Regions from separate parts of the Rhizobium sp. RCC_161_2 genome, predicted to be linked through region 3. Evidence: riboswitches for the same ligand, from Rfam matches in the RefSeq annotation. Region 3 holds a riboswitch; each other region holds the start of a gene.
The links. Region 3 has a riboswitch for thiamine pyrophosphate ahead of thiM (hydroxyethylthiazole kinase). Riboswitches for the same ligand answer to the same signal wherever they lie in the genome.

Region 1 (4,403 bases), on a different contig from region 3:
AGAGCTCGGGCGTCGCATTCAGCGCCACCGCATGGCGCATGCCGCCATCCGCCGCGATGAAACGGCTGCCGGCCGTCTCAGCGCGCAGCCGGTCCGTCAGGCGCAACTCGCCGCCGAGTAGGATGGTGAAGGTCGTGGATTGGCTCATGTGCCAAGCCCATAGCGCAAAGACATGTCCCTAGGAAGAGCGCTCTTCAGCGCCAAGCCGCCATTCAGTCTCCCGTTTCCTTGAGACGCGTCTGAAAAGCATGCTCATAGCCGCCGATGAAACGGTCGAACAGGTGCGAAAAGACCTCGATATCCTCGGCTGGCCAATCGGCGAGAATGCCTTCGATGAGGGCAAATTTCTGCGCCTGGATTTCGGCGAGCAACCTTTGGCCGAGCGTCGTCAGTACCACCACGATGCGCCGCGCATCAGCCTGCGATGCCTTGCGGCGCAGCACGCCGCGCGTCACCATCTCCGCCACGATGCGGCTTGCCCGCGAGGGGTCGATGCGCAGGATCTCGGCGATTGCCCCGACGGTCACTTCACCGGACACTTCCGCCCGCCTGACAGCATCGATGACGTCGAGATGCGAAAGCTCCAGGCCCGGCGCAACGTTCTGGATCGCCAGCCGCCCGATCATGCGGCGGCCCGTCATCAGGCGCATACGCGTCATCACCTGGCCGATGCGCAGCAGGTTCTCGTCTTCAGGCAGCGGCGTAGCTTCAATTTCTCGTGTGGTCGTTGCTGATGTCATTCCGCCAGCATATCAAAGATGGGCAGACATTAAAATATGCAAACGGCATTCATCTGCCGTTGACAATTATATGCCAATAGCACATATATTGCCTTGCAACATGTTGCCCTCGAATAGCCTACCCGAAAGCAAGATGCTGCGGATTCAGGAACTGGAGCGACCCATGCCCGTTCGGTCGAACGCGCGGCACTCCAGGCAAGCTCGGATTTCTCGTTCCATGGACATGCAGACTACGCCCGCGCCGCTCGTTGCGGATCACCGCCGCCGGCTTATCCTATTTCTCTTCCTGATGACCGCCATGTTCATGGCAACGCTCGACAACCAGATCGTCTCGACGGCACTGCCGACGATCGTCGGTGAATTCGGACATCTGGAGCGTTTCGGCTGGATCGGCTCTGCCTATCTGCTGTCCCTGTCCGCCGTCATGCCGGTCTATGGCAAGCTCGGCGACCTCTTCGGCCGCAAATATGTGATGATGACCGCGATCGCGATCTTTACCGTCGGCTCGGCCGTCTGCGGTCTTGCTGTTTCGATGGATACGCTGATCGCCGCCCGCGTCCTGCAGGGCCTCGGCGGTGGTGGCATCCTGGTGTCGATCTTCGCCGTCAACGCCGATCTTTTCGAGCCGCGCGAGCGCGCCCGCTATCAGAGCTATTCCAGCCTGGTCCTGATGGCGTCCGGCGCCATCGGCCCAGTTCTCGGCGGCACGATGAGCGATCTCTTCGGCTGGCGCTCGATCTTCCTCGTCAACGTACCGATCGGCTTCATTGTCCTTGCCGGCCTCGCCTTCATGCTGCCCTACCGCAAGCCGGCCCGTAAGCCGAAGATCGACTATGCCGGCGCGATCCTGCTTGCGCTCACCACCACCAGCATCGTGCTTGCCGCAGACGGCACCGAGCTCTTCGGTTCGCTGCTGTCGCCGCAATGCCTCGGCATTATCGCCTTCGGCGCGCTCTCAGCACTCGCATGGGTCTTCGTCGAACGCCGCGCTCCGGAGCCGATCGTGCCGCTGACGCTGTTCCACAACCCGACCTTCGGCCTGCTTCTGATCATCTCGATCACCAGCGGCGCGGTCGCGATCGGCATGGTCAATTATTTCGCGCTCTTTTTGCAGACGACGACCGGCCTGTCGCCATCGGTCGCCGGCCTGCTCTTCATCCTCTTGACCGGCGGCATCGTCTGCGGCTCGCTCTCGGCCGGACGGCTGATTTCGGCGAGGGGTCGCTACAAGCCCTTTGCCATTGCCAGTGCCGCCTGCAGCACCGTCGCCTTCGCCACACTGGCACAGGTCCATGCCGGCACGCCGATCGCCTTTATCGGCGCCTTGATGCTGCTGCATGGCATTGGCATCGGCCTTGCCCAGCAGGTGCCGGTCATCGGCATCCAGAACACCGCCGCCAGCCGCGACGTCGGAGCGGCCACAGGCGCCGTAACGCTGTCGCGCATGGGTGGCGCCTCGATCGCCATCTCCATCTACGGCGCCATCATCGCCGCCAAGCTCGGCAATGTCGGCGTCTCGATCCCCGGTGTTCCCAACATCAAGGAGCTGACGCCGAAGATGATGGCCGCCCTGCCGGACGCCACGCGCGAAGCGGTCGCCAGCGCCTACGCCAGCGCCTTCAGCCCGCTGTTTATGACCGCCGCCGCCATCTGCTTCGCCGGTCTGCTGACAGCGCTCACGCTGAAGAACGTCCAGCTTCCGAGCGCCACCAAGAAGATCGACAGCCAGGCCGTTGCCCACGCCGCCGAGTAAGTCGCGCATCCTCGCAATCGACAAGGGAATCATCCCCCTTGTCATCCCTTCGTCACGGGGCTAAATCTGCCAACGCTCTAACGGGGTGCCTTGTATCCAATCGGATATCTGGCTGAGAGGCTTTCACCAGCCAACCCGCGGAACCTGATCCGGCTAACACCGGCGGAGGGATTAGACGCGTGACGAAATCATAGCGCCCTTTTCCCGTTCAAGACGAAACCAAGAGGAGGCGCTGCCATGCCCAACCGATCGCTGATGACATTCTTTGCCGGCCTGGCCTTTGCCGCCGGCACCACGCTTCTTGCCGCGCAGGCCGCAGAGGCCGCCGACAAGACGCTCACCATCTACACCTATGAAAGCTTCACCGCCGAGTGGGGTCCGGGCGCCAAGGTCAAGGCCGCCTTCGAGAAGACCTGCGGCTGCACGGTCAACTACGTCAGCGTCACCGACGGCGTGGCGCTGCTCTCCCGGCTGAAGCTGGAAGGTGTCGGCACCAAGGCCGACGTCGTTCTCGGCCTCGACACCAACCTCGTCAGTGAGGCCAAGGACACCGGCCTGTTCGACACGAGCGGCGTCGACACATCGGCCCTCAAGGTTCCCGGCGATTTCAAGGATGACGTTTTCGTGCCCTATGACTACGGCCATTTCGCCGTGATCTACGACACTCAGACCATCAAGAACCCGCCGAAAAGCCTGAAGGAACTGGTCGAGGGCGATCCGTCGCAGAAGATCGTCATCGAAGACCCGCGCACCTCGACGCCGGGCCTCGGCCTGCTGCTCTGGGTCAAGTCGGTCTATGGCGACAAGGCGGCAGACGCCTGGACGAAGCTCAAGGGCCGCATCCTGACGGTGACGCCTGGCTGGTCGGAGGCCTATGGCCTCTTCACCAAGGGCGAAGCGCCGATGGTGCTCTCCTATACGACGTCGCCGGCCTATCACGTTATCGAAGAAAAGACCGATCGCTATCAGGCAGCCTCCTTCTCCGAAGGTCATTACATCCAGATCGAAGTGGCCGGCCTGATCAAGTCGTCGCCGAACAAGGATCTCGCCCGCGATTTCCTGAAGTTCATGGTCTCGCCGGGCTTCCAGGACACGATCCCGACCAACAACTGGATGATGCCGGTCTCGGCAACCTCCGAGCCGCTGCCGGATGCTTTCGGCAAGCTGGTCGTTCCCGCCAAGACCTTTCTGATGAGCCCGGACGAAGTCGAGAAGAACCGCAAGGCCTGGATCGACGAATGGCTGGCTGCCACCAGCACCAACTGACGTCGACATGATCCTGACGGCACCCGAGAGACGACATGCCATTGCCGGCGGGGCATTCAGCCTCGCCGGCATCGCTGTCTTTGTCGGTGTCGCCATCGTCACCCTGCTTGCCGCCGGCATCGGATCCGGCAGCGGCAATCCGCTTGCCGATCCCTATCTTCTCCGCGTCCTGCGCTTCACCTTGCTGCAGGCGACGCTTTCCACCCTGCTCTCCATCCTCCTTGCGATCCCGGTCGCCCGCGCTTTAGCCCGACAGCCGCGTTTTCCCGGCCGGCTCTGGCTGATCCGGCTGATGGCCGTCCCCATGGGCCTGCCGGTGCTGATCGGTGCGCTCGGCTTGCTCGGCATTTGGGGACGTCAGGGCATTCTCAATCAGGCGCTGACGGGCTTCGGTCTGTCGCAGCCGGTCAGCATTTACGGGCTGACGGGCATCCTGCTCGCGCATGTCTTCTTCAATTTGCCGCTGGCCGCCCGCCTGATGCTGGCTGGGTTGGAGCGCGTGCCGGCGGAATATTGGCTGATGGCCGGTGGGCTCGGCATGCGCCCCGCTTCCGTCTTCCGTTTCATCGAATGGCCGGTGCTGCGCGGCCTCATTCCTGGTATCGCCGGCCTGATCTTCATGCTCTGCGCCACCAGCTTCACGC
Region 2 (4,403 bases), on a different contig from region 3:
GAAAGCGGCGAATTGCATTTGCCTCTCGGAAAGCCCGTTCGCTCCAGCGAATCCTATTGGGCCGTCTATTCGGAGCGCAAGTCGCAAAAACACAGCGTCATCGCATTCCGCGACTGGCTGCTGCATGAGAGCCGGAAAAGCCGCCAAGTGACGGGTGGGACTGCGGCGTAACAACACCCCGGCCTGTCCTTGACCGCACTGCCTTTTTCTCTAGTCTTCATCGGTATTTGCAACACCGTGGCCGTTGAGGATTTAATATGTTTGGAATGACGAAGGCGAGCAAATTTGGGCTCGTGTGCCTGGCCGTGGCGGCCATCTCCAGTTTCGCGTCCGCCGCCGAGACGAAGGTTTCCTTTAGCGTCGACGGGCAAAAGGTGATCGGCACTCTAGCGACGATCGATAGCAACCCCAAAGCACCCGTCGTTGTCATGTTCCACGGCTTTAGTGGCTCGCGCGACGAACTGCCAATCAAGGACACCAAGGACGGGGTCTTTTCCCGCAGCGCCCGGCTTCTTGCCGAAAGCGGTTATGCGAGCCTGAGGATCGACTTCCGCGGATCCGGGGAGAGCGACGGCAAATGGGCGGACACCACCTTCTCCGGCCAGATCAAGGATGGCATTGCGGCGGTGGACTGGCTGACGGCCAGCGACAAGGTCGACGGCTCCAGGATATCTATCCTCGGATGGAGCCAGGGCGGCCTCGTTGGCGCTCATGTGGCCAGGGCGCGACCGGAGGTCAAATCGGTGACCTTATGGGCGCCGGTGGTGACGCCGCTTTATACCTACGGCAACCTCCTCGGTGCAGAGAATGTCGCGAAAGGATTGACCAGCCCGCCGGACACGGAGATCACCGCTAGGTTGCCCTGGGGCGTCGATACCACACTGAAGGCGTCCTTCTTCAAGGAAATGCCGACCACCAGCCCAATCGCGGCGATTGCGCATTACCCCGGCCCGCTGCAAGTCATTGTCGGCAGCAAGGATACGACCGTCACGCCTCAGCCGGCATCCGGCCAGGTCCTCCTCGACTATCATGATGGCGAGGAGCGTCTGGACGTTTTCGACATGGATCACGTCTTCAACGCCTTTACCGGGCCGCAGACGATCGACAGCCACCTGGTTCCTGCAACGCTGGAATGGCTGAAGAAATTCAATCCCTGATAAGGTCACAGATCAAATGAGCGGCGTTGCGTCCGCTCATCTTTTCTCCATTAAGATCCAGCTTCAGCTCTTCAGACGACAGCTGTCGGCAGCGGTATGCCGGCGAAATGGGCGTCGAGATTGGCAAGCACCAGATCGGCCATTGCCCGCCGGGTCTCGTGTGTGGCGCTGCCGAGGTGCGGTGCAAGAAGCACGTTGTCCACGTCGAACAGCTCCTCCGGCACACGGGGTTCGTCCTCGAAGACATCAAGCGCCTCGCGGCCATGCTTCGGTCTCATTGCTTCACCTGTGGGGTTGACATCACCCGAACCGAGAGCATAGCCTTCACGACATTCACCAGGGGGGTCCCGGCAAGGGGCTGAGATACTGCTGGACAACTCGGCTTTGCCGATTGTGGCGCAGTGACCCGTTGAACCTGATCCAGTTCATACTGGCGTAGGGACGGTGCAAGCGCTCGAAAGGCTTATGGATTCACGCGTGGAATCCTTGGCCGGCGTCTTTTCATCATTCCGGCTGAGGACTGGGTCTCCAATCGCAACTTGGAGCCTCAAACCATGAATATCGCCGCAAAGAATGTAACCCCGACAGTCACCACCGGCCCCTTGCCGGCATCCCGGAAGATCTACATTCCCGGAGACATCCACCCCGACATCCGCGTACCGATGCGCGAAATCAGCCTCCACCCGACCTCGGGCGAGCCGCCGGTCATCGTCTATGATTCCTCCGGCCCTTATACGATCGAGGGCGCCGATATCCGTATCGAGCAGGGTCTTGCCGAACTCCGTCGTGATTGGGTACTCGCCCGTGGCGACGTCGAGGCCTATCAGGGCCGCCATGTCCGCCCGGAAGACAATGGCTTTGCCAGCGGCGACAGGCTGACGCCCGAATTTCCCACGCTACGCCAGCCGCTGCGGGCAAAGGACGGCAAGGCCGTCACCCAGCTCGCCTATGCGCGCGCCGGCATCATCACGCCCGAGATGGAATTTATCGCCATCCGCGAAAACCTCGGCCGCAGGGCGCAAGCAGAGGCCATGGTCCGCGACGGCGAGAGCTTCGGCGCCCATATTCCGGACCATGTGACGGCGGAATTCGTCCGCCAGGAAGTGGCGGCGGGACGTGCGATCATCCCGGCCAACATCAATCACCCAGAAGCCGAGCCGATGATCATCGGCCGGAATTTTCTGGTCAAGATCAACGCCAATATCGGCAATTCGGCCGTCACCTCGTCGATGGCCGAAGAGGTCGAGAAAATGGTCTGGGCGGCACGTTGGGGCGCCGATACCGTCATGGACCTTTCGACCGGCCGCAACATCCACAATATCCGCGAATGGATCATCCGCAACTCACCGCTGCCGATCGGCACCGTGCCGCTTTACCAGGCGCTGGAGAAGGTTGAGGGCATTGCCGAGAACCTGACCTGGGAGGTCTATCGCGATACGCTGATCGAGCAGGCCGAACAGGGCGTCGACTATTTCACCATCCATGCCGGCGTGCGGCTCCACTACATCCCGCTCACCGTCAACCGCGTCACCGGCATCGTCTCGCGCGGCGGTTCGATCATGGCCAAGTGGTGTCTCCATCATCACCGCGAGAGCTTCCTCTACGAGCATTTCGAAGAGATCTGCGATATCTGCCGCGCCTATGACGTCTCCTTCTCGCTTGGCGACGGCCTGCGCCCCGGCTCGATCGCCGACGCCAATGATGCGGCCCAGTTTGCCGAGCTGGAAACGCTTGGCGAGTTGACGAAGATCGCCTGGGCCAAGGATTGCCAGGTGATGATCGAAGGCCCCGGCCATGTGCCGATGCACAAGATCAAGGAAAACATGGATAAGCAGCTCAAGGTCTGCGGCGAGGCGCCCTTCTATACGCTCGGGCCGCTCACGACCGATATCGCACCCGGCTACGACCACATCACCTCCGGCATTGGTGCGGCGATGATCGGCTGGTTCGGCACGGCGATGCTCTGCTACGTCACGCCGAAGGAACATCTGGGTCTTCCGGATCGCAACGACGTCAAGACCGGCGTCATCACCTACAAGATCGCCGCCCACGCCGCCGATCTCGCCAAGGGGCATCCGGCCGCGCAATTGCGCGACGACGCGCTGTCGCGCGCCCGCTTCGAATTCCGCTGGGAGGATCAGTTCAACCTCTCGCTGGACCCGGAAACCGCGCGCAGCTTCCACGACGAGACGCTGCCGAAAGAGGCACACAAGGTCGCGCATTTCTGCTCCATGTGCGGCCCGAAATTCTGCTCGATGCGGATTTCGCACGACATCCGCGCCGAGGCACAGAAGGAAGGTCTGGAGGCGATGGCGGCAAAATACCGCGAGGGTGGCGATCTCTATATGCCGGTCGATGCTGTCGAGCCCTCGGCCGGCTGAGATGCGCGTCCTTGTCAAAGGGGCCGGCGTCGCCGGCCTCACGGTCGCACATGAACTCCGCGCGCGTGGTGCGGAGGTGAGCGTCTTCGATCCGTGCCCGGGATTCGGTCGCGCCGCATCCTGGCTCGCGGGCGGGATGCTCGCGCCCTGGTGCGAACGTGAAAGCGCCGAGGAAGCCGTGCTCTCACGCGGCCTCGACGCCAGTGAGCGCTGGGATGCTATCCTCCCGGGACACATCGTCCGCAACGGAACGCTGGTGGTCGCACCGGCGCGCGATCATGGTGAGCTGAAGCGCTTCGCCGGCCGCACGACGGGTTATGAATGGCTGGAGGAAGACGCGATTTCCACACTGGAACCGGCGCTTACCGGACGCTTCCGGCAGGGCCTGTTCTTTCCCCGCGAAGCTCATCTCGATCCGCGGCGGGTGTTGAGCGCACTGCAAGAAAAGCTCGGCAGGCAAGGCGTCACCTTCGTCAGCGAGACTGCAGGCGGACAGGATTTCGACGATATTGTCGACTGCACGGGCAGAGCACGCATCGGACAGACCCGCGAATTGCGAGGCGTGCGAGGCGAAATGCTCTACCTTCGGACCGATGAGGTCGAACTCATCAGGCCTGTCCGGCTGCTGCACCCACGCATTCCCGTCTATATCGTGCCTCGCGGCAACGGCCTTTTCATGGTCGGCGCAACGATGATCGAGACCAAGTTCGACGGGCCAATCGCGGCGCGTTCATTGATGGAATTGCTGAACGCCGCCTATGCCCTGCACCCGGCTTTTGCGGATGCCGCCGTCATTGAGACCGGCGCCGGTATCCGCCCAGCCTTCCCCGATAATTTTCCGCGCGTCAGGCGAGAGGGAGACGCA
Region 3 (4,403 bases):
AATGCGCCGTGACTTCCTCTATCAGTCTTTTCGTTTCGTCCAGGCTGCGGATATCTGCCTGGAACGCCTGGGCATGGTCGCCAAGCCGGGCGGCAAGTGCTTCGGCAGGTTCGCGGCTGGCGCGATAATTGATGGCGACTTTGGCGCCTTCGCGGGCGAAGGCTGCTGCGATCGCCGCGCCGAAGCCTCGGCCAGCGCCGGAGACGATGACGATTTGCTGATTAAGAGGCAGGCTCATTTTGTACGTCCTTCTGTGGCTGGCCATAGCGCGTGAAAATGCTGAACCGGCCCGTGGCCACTGCCAACCGAGAGCGTTCCGGCTGCGGCGACCGCGCCGGCGAGATAGTGCTTGGCGGTGGCGACTGCTTCCGTGAGCGTGGCGCCTTTGGCGATCTCGGCGGCCAGGGCGCTGGACAGGGTGCAGCCGGTTCCGTGCGTGTTTTTGGTCGGAACGCGGCTGGCTTCGAACCAGGTCAGGCCCTCGGGGCTTGCAAGCACGTCGGGGCTCTCATCGCCATCAAGGTGGCCGCCCTTGATGAGGACGGCCAATGGCCCGAGCTTCGCCAATGCTTGAGCTTGCCGCGCCATCGCCTCGCGGTTTTCAGCGACCGGTTCGTGCAGAAGGGCCGCTGCTTCTGGCAGATTGGGTGTCAGCAGCGTTGCGAGCGGAAGGAGCCGCTGGGTCAGGACATCAACGGCATCGGCGGCGAGCAGCGCGGCACCTCCCTTGGCGATCATCACCGGGTCGAGGACGATCGGAACACCTCGATGCGGAGCGAGCGCGCCGGCGACGGCCTCGGCGATGGCCGCGTTCGCGATCATGCCGATCTTGACGGCGTCGACGCGGACATCGGCAAAGATGGCCTCGATCTGATCGGCAACGAATTGCGGCGGGACGAGGTGGACGCCGGACACACCTTGCGTGTTCTGTGCCGTCAGGGCAGTTAGCGCCGCCATGCCATAGACGCCACGCGCCGAAAATGCCTTCAGGTCCGCCTGTATGCCGGCGCCGCCGGAGGGATCCGAGCCGGCGATGGAGAGTACGTTTCGGATCATTGGCGTGCTTCCCTGATAGCTTTGGCGATCTCGGCGGCTGCGGCCTGCGGGTCCGGCGTGCCGCATATGGCTGAGACGACGGCGATCCCATCAGCACCGGCTAACAGTGCTTCGGCCGCATGCCCGGCCTTCAAGCCGCCAATCGCGACCGACGGAACGGGGCAGAGATCGATCATACTGGCAAGGCCCGAAAAGCCGATCGGTTGCTTGTGGTCAGGCTTTGTCGGCGTCGCGAAAACCGGACCGATCCCGGCATAGTCCACGAGGGCGGGATCGATAGCCGCAGCAAGTGCCTCGGTCTCCACCGATAGGCCGAGGATCATTTCCGGGCCGATCCGGCGGCGGGCGGTAAGGGCGTCCATGTCGTCCTGGCCGATATGCAGGCCGTCGGCCCCGATCGCGATTGCCGCTTCGACATCGTCATTGACGATCAGGCGTGCGCTCGTGCCCGCCAGCGCCTGCTTCAGCGCCAGACCGGTTTCGATCATGCCCGCGGTCGAGGCATGCTTGTCGCGCAGTTGCACGATGGTGGCGCCACCGGCGACTGCGGCGCGGGCGGTTTCCACCATGCCGGTATCGGCGCAGAGCACCGGATCGAGGACGAGATAGAGGGAAAGATCGAAGTGCTTCATAGCGAGGTGATCCTTGCTTCGCTGTCGACCGCCTTTTCATCAAGCGCGGTCAGCGCATCAAGGAAACGCCATGAAAACGAACCGGGTCCGTCGGCTAGGCGGCCCGCCCGTTCGCCTGCCACGGCGAAGTAGGCGAGTGCCGCCACCGTTGCGGCGAGTGGCTGATCCGGTCTTGTCGCCGCGAAGGCGCCGATGAGGCAGGTGAGCGAGCAGCCGAGCGCAGTCACCTGCGGCATGAGCGGGGAACCGCCCTCGATACGGCTTGCCTTGTTCCCGTCGGTGACGAAATCCGTGGCGCCGGTAACGGCAACGATCGATCGATGTTTTTGAGCCAGCAGGATGGCGGCTTCCTCTGCCAATTCGACTGGATCGCGGCTATCGACGCCCTGGCCACGACTGGTGCCGCCGGCAAGCGCAATGATTTCCGAGGCATTGCCGCGGATGATTGTCGGCTGCAGTTCCAGCAACTGCGCGACCGATCGGCGCCTGAAGGATGTGGCATAGTGTGCCACGGGATCGAGAATCCAAGGCTTGCCCGCCTTGTTTGCCGCCTGCGCCGCCGACATCATGCCGGCCAGCCAGCCGCTGGAAAGCGTGCCGATATTGATGGTCAAGGCGCCGGAGATTTCGGCGAACTCGCCAGCCTCTTCCTCGGCATGCACCATGGCGGGCGAGGCGCCGGCGGCGAGCATCACATTGGCCGCAATGTTCATCGCGACGAAGTTGGTAATGCATTGCACCAGCGGAGGGTTTGCCCGCATGGCGGTCAACAGGCTGCCTGGAGTGGTGTGGTTTTGCATATCGCGCCTTTCGGGCGGGGCGAGACGCAAAGGGAGGCGACGCAAACAGGCCGGGACCCCGAGCGACTCCCTCCGCCAGCATGATCTGGTTCAGGTTCAAAGGGTACTTCTCAGCCCGTCATCGACGGACGCCCCTGTCTCTCATCTCCGTCTTTCTCGCAGAGAACGATTGTGCTGTCACCAGAAAATCGTCGGGCGTATCGCAATCGGGGTGAGCTGAGGCGAGCAGCACGGCGGAGTAGCTTCGCTACCCATGCGTCGATTGCATGGGTGCAGTGATACCTTAGCTATGCAAATGCCGAAGGCTTTGCACTATATCGTACTCATCGAAGCGAACGGAGCGCCAAGCACGGCAGCTCAGCTTTGAATGCCCTAGGAAAGGGGATCATCATGAACGTAGCACGCTCTTTCAATAATTGGCTCAAGTATCGTCAGACGGTCGCCGAACTGGGCCGTATGTCCACGCGCGAACTGCATGACCTCGGCATCGGCCGCAGCGAAATCCGCAACGTCGCCCGTGCGGCCGTTGTTCGCTAACAGCGTAAAACGCTGATCTACAGTCGAAATTCTGCTGGCGCCTGCTTCTTCCCGAGCGGGCGCTTTTGTTTTGCGTGCATGCCAGGCGAAGCTCGGCCTTTCGGTTGAAGGATCTGTGGCCTAGAAGCTTCCTGCTTTTCGCATAACGCATAGCTGCCTTGCAAATAAATGCCTATGAAGTAAGCAGATCTAGTGTATAGTCATACTTATCGAAGTGATGCACCTCCTCCCGCAGAGCTTCGATGATGCAGGCGCCCTTATCCTCCTCCCAAGGTCGCCTGCGGGAACAGCAGCACTCCTCCTCCCAGCTGTTGTTCGGTTCTTTTCGAAAAGCCTGCCGCACCTCCTCCCGCGGCAGGCTTTTTCGTTTTGAGCCTGCATCAATCGTGCCGCTGCCCCGGAGCTGAGTTTCGGCAGCGGCTCGGCTGGAAAGCCACTTAGATCCTGATGCGCAATTCCTGACGCCAATGTGATCCAGCCCTCTCGTAAAAATTGATCGTGTCCCCTATGTGCGTAATGAAGAACGCGCTAGATCGGTCGGTACATCGCAGTTGTATCTGCCGAAAATCAGGAGTTTGAGCATGACCGATTCTGCCGAATACACGCCGCCGAAGATCTGGGTCTGGAACAAGGCGAACGGAGGCCAGTTTGCCAATATCAACCGCCCGATCGCCGGGCCGACGCATGAGAAGGAACTTCCGGTCGGCCGCCATCCCCTCCAGCTCTATTCGCTGGGAACGCCGAACGGGGTGAAGGTCACGATCCTTCTCGAGGAGCTATTGGCTCTCGGCCATAGCGGCGCCGAGTATGATGCGTGGCTTATCAAGATCGGCGAAGGCGACCAGTTCGGAAGCGGTTTCGTCGACGTCAATCCAAACTCCAAGATTCCGGCGCTGCTGGATCGCAGCGGTCCGACCCCGATCCGGGTCTTCGAATCCGGCTCGATCCTGACCTATCTCGCCGAGAAGTTCGGCGCCTTCCTGCCGACTGAGCAGCCGGCTCGCGCCGAATGCCTGTCGTGGCTGTTCTGGCAGATGGGAAGCGCGCCCTATCTCGGCGGCGGTTTCGGCCACTTTTACGCCTATGCGCCGACGAAGATCGAATATGCGATCGACCGCTTCGCCATGGAGGTGAAGCGCGAACTCGACGTGCTCGATCGCCGTCTGGCCGAAAGTGAATATCTTGGAGGTAAGAACTATACGATCGCCGATATCGCCGTCTGGCCTTGGTATGGCGGTTTGGTGAAGGGCTGGCAGTATGGCGCGGCCGAGTTCCTCCAAGTGCAGGACTACAAGAATGTCCAGCGCTGGGCGGAAACGATTTTTGCCCGGCCTGCTGTGAAGCGCGGACGCAAGGTCAATCGACTGTCCGGCGATCC

Region 1: it holds a riboswitch for thiamine pyrophosphate, as region 3 does, so the genes downstream of both, thiB (thiamine ABC transporter substrate binding subunit) here and thiM (hydroxyethylthiazole kinase) in region 3, are expected to answer to the same signal.
Region 2: it holds a riboswitch for thiamine pyrophosphate, as region 3 does, so the genes downstream of both, thiC (phosphomethylpyrimidine synthase ThiC) here and thiM (hydroxyethylthiazole kinase) in region 3, are expected to answer to the same signal.

Annotation. Positions count from the first base shown of each region.
Region 1 covers NZ_JBFUPL010000007.1:241,947-246,349, reverse strand. The annotation lists gene AB6803_RS19540 (thiamine diphosphokinase) at 1-148, opposite strand, end outside; gene AB6803_RS19535 (MarR family winged helix-turn-helix transcriptional regulator) at 213-740, opposite strand; gene AB6803_RS19530 (MDR family MFS transporter) at 958-2,493, shown strand; TPP riboswitch at 2,565-2,681, shown strand; gene thiB (thiamine ABC transporter substrate binding subunit) at 2,731-3,759, shown strand; gene thiP (thiamine/thiamine pyrophosphate ABC transporter permease ThiP) at 3,767-4,403, shown strand, end outside.
Region 2 covers NZ_JBFUPL010000006.1:176,793-181,195, forward strand. The annotation lists gene AB6803_RS17405 (LysR substrate-binding domain-containing protein) at 1-171, shown strand, start outside; gene AB6803_RS17410 (alpha/beta hydrolase family protein) at 258-1,157, shown strand; partial or broken gene AB6803_RS17415 (2-hydroxyacid dehydrogenase) at 1,229-1,420, opposite strand; TPP riboswitch at 1,486-1,617, shown strand; gene thiC (phosphomethylpyrimidine synthase ThiC) at 1,712-3,538, shown strand; gene thiO (glycine oxidase ThiO) at 3,540-4,403, shown strand, end outside.
Region 3 covers NZ_JBFUPL010000001.1:538,330-542,732, forward strand. The annotation lists gene AB6803_RS02365 (3-oxoacyl-ACP reductase) at 1-238, opposite strand, end outside; gene thiD (bifunctional hydroxymethylpyrimidine kinase/phosphomethylpyrimidine kinase) at 235-1,056, opposite strand; gene thiE (thiamine phosphate synthase) at 1,053-1,688, opposite strand; gene thiM (hydroxyethylthiazole kinase) at 1,685-2,488, opposite strand; TPP riboswitch at 2,539-2,634, opposite strand; gene AB6803_RS02385 (DUF1127 domain-containing protein) at 2,879-3,025, shown strand; gene yghU (glutathione-dependent disulfide-bond oxidoreductase) at 3,607-4,403, shown strand, end outside.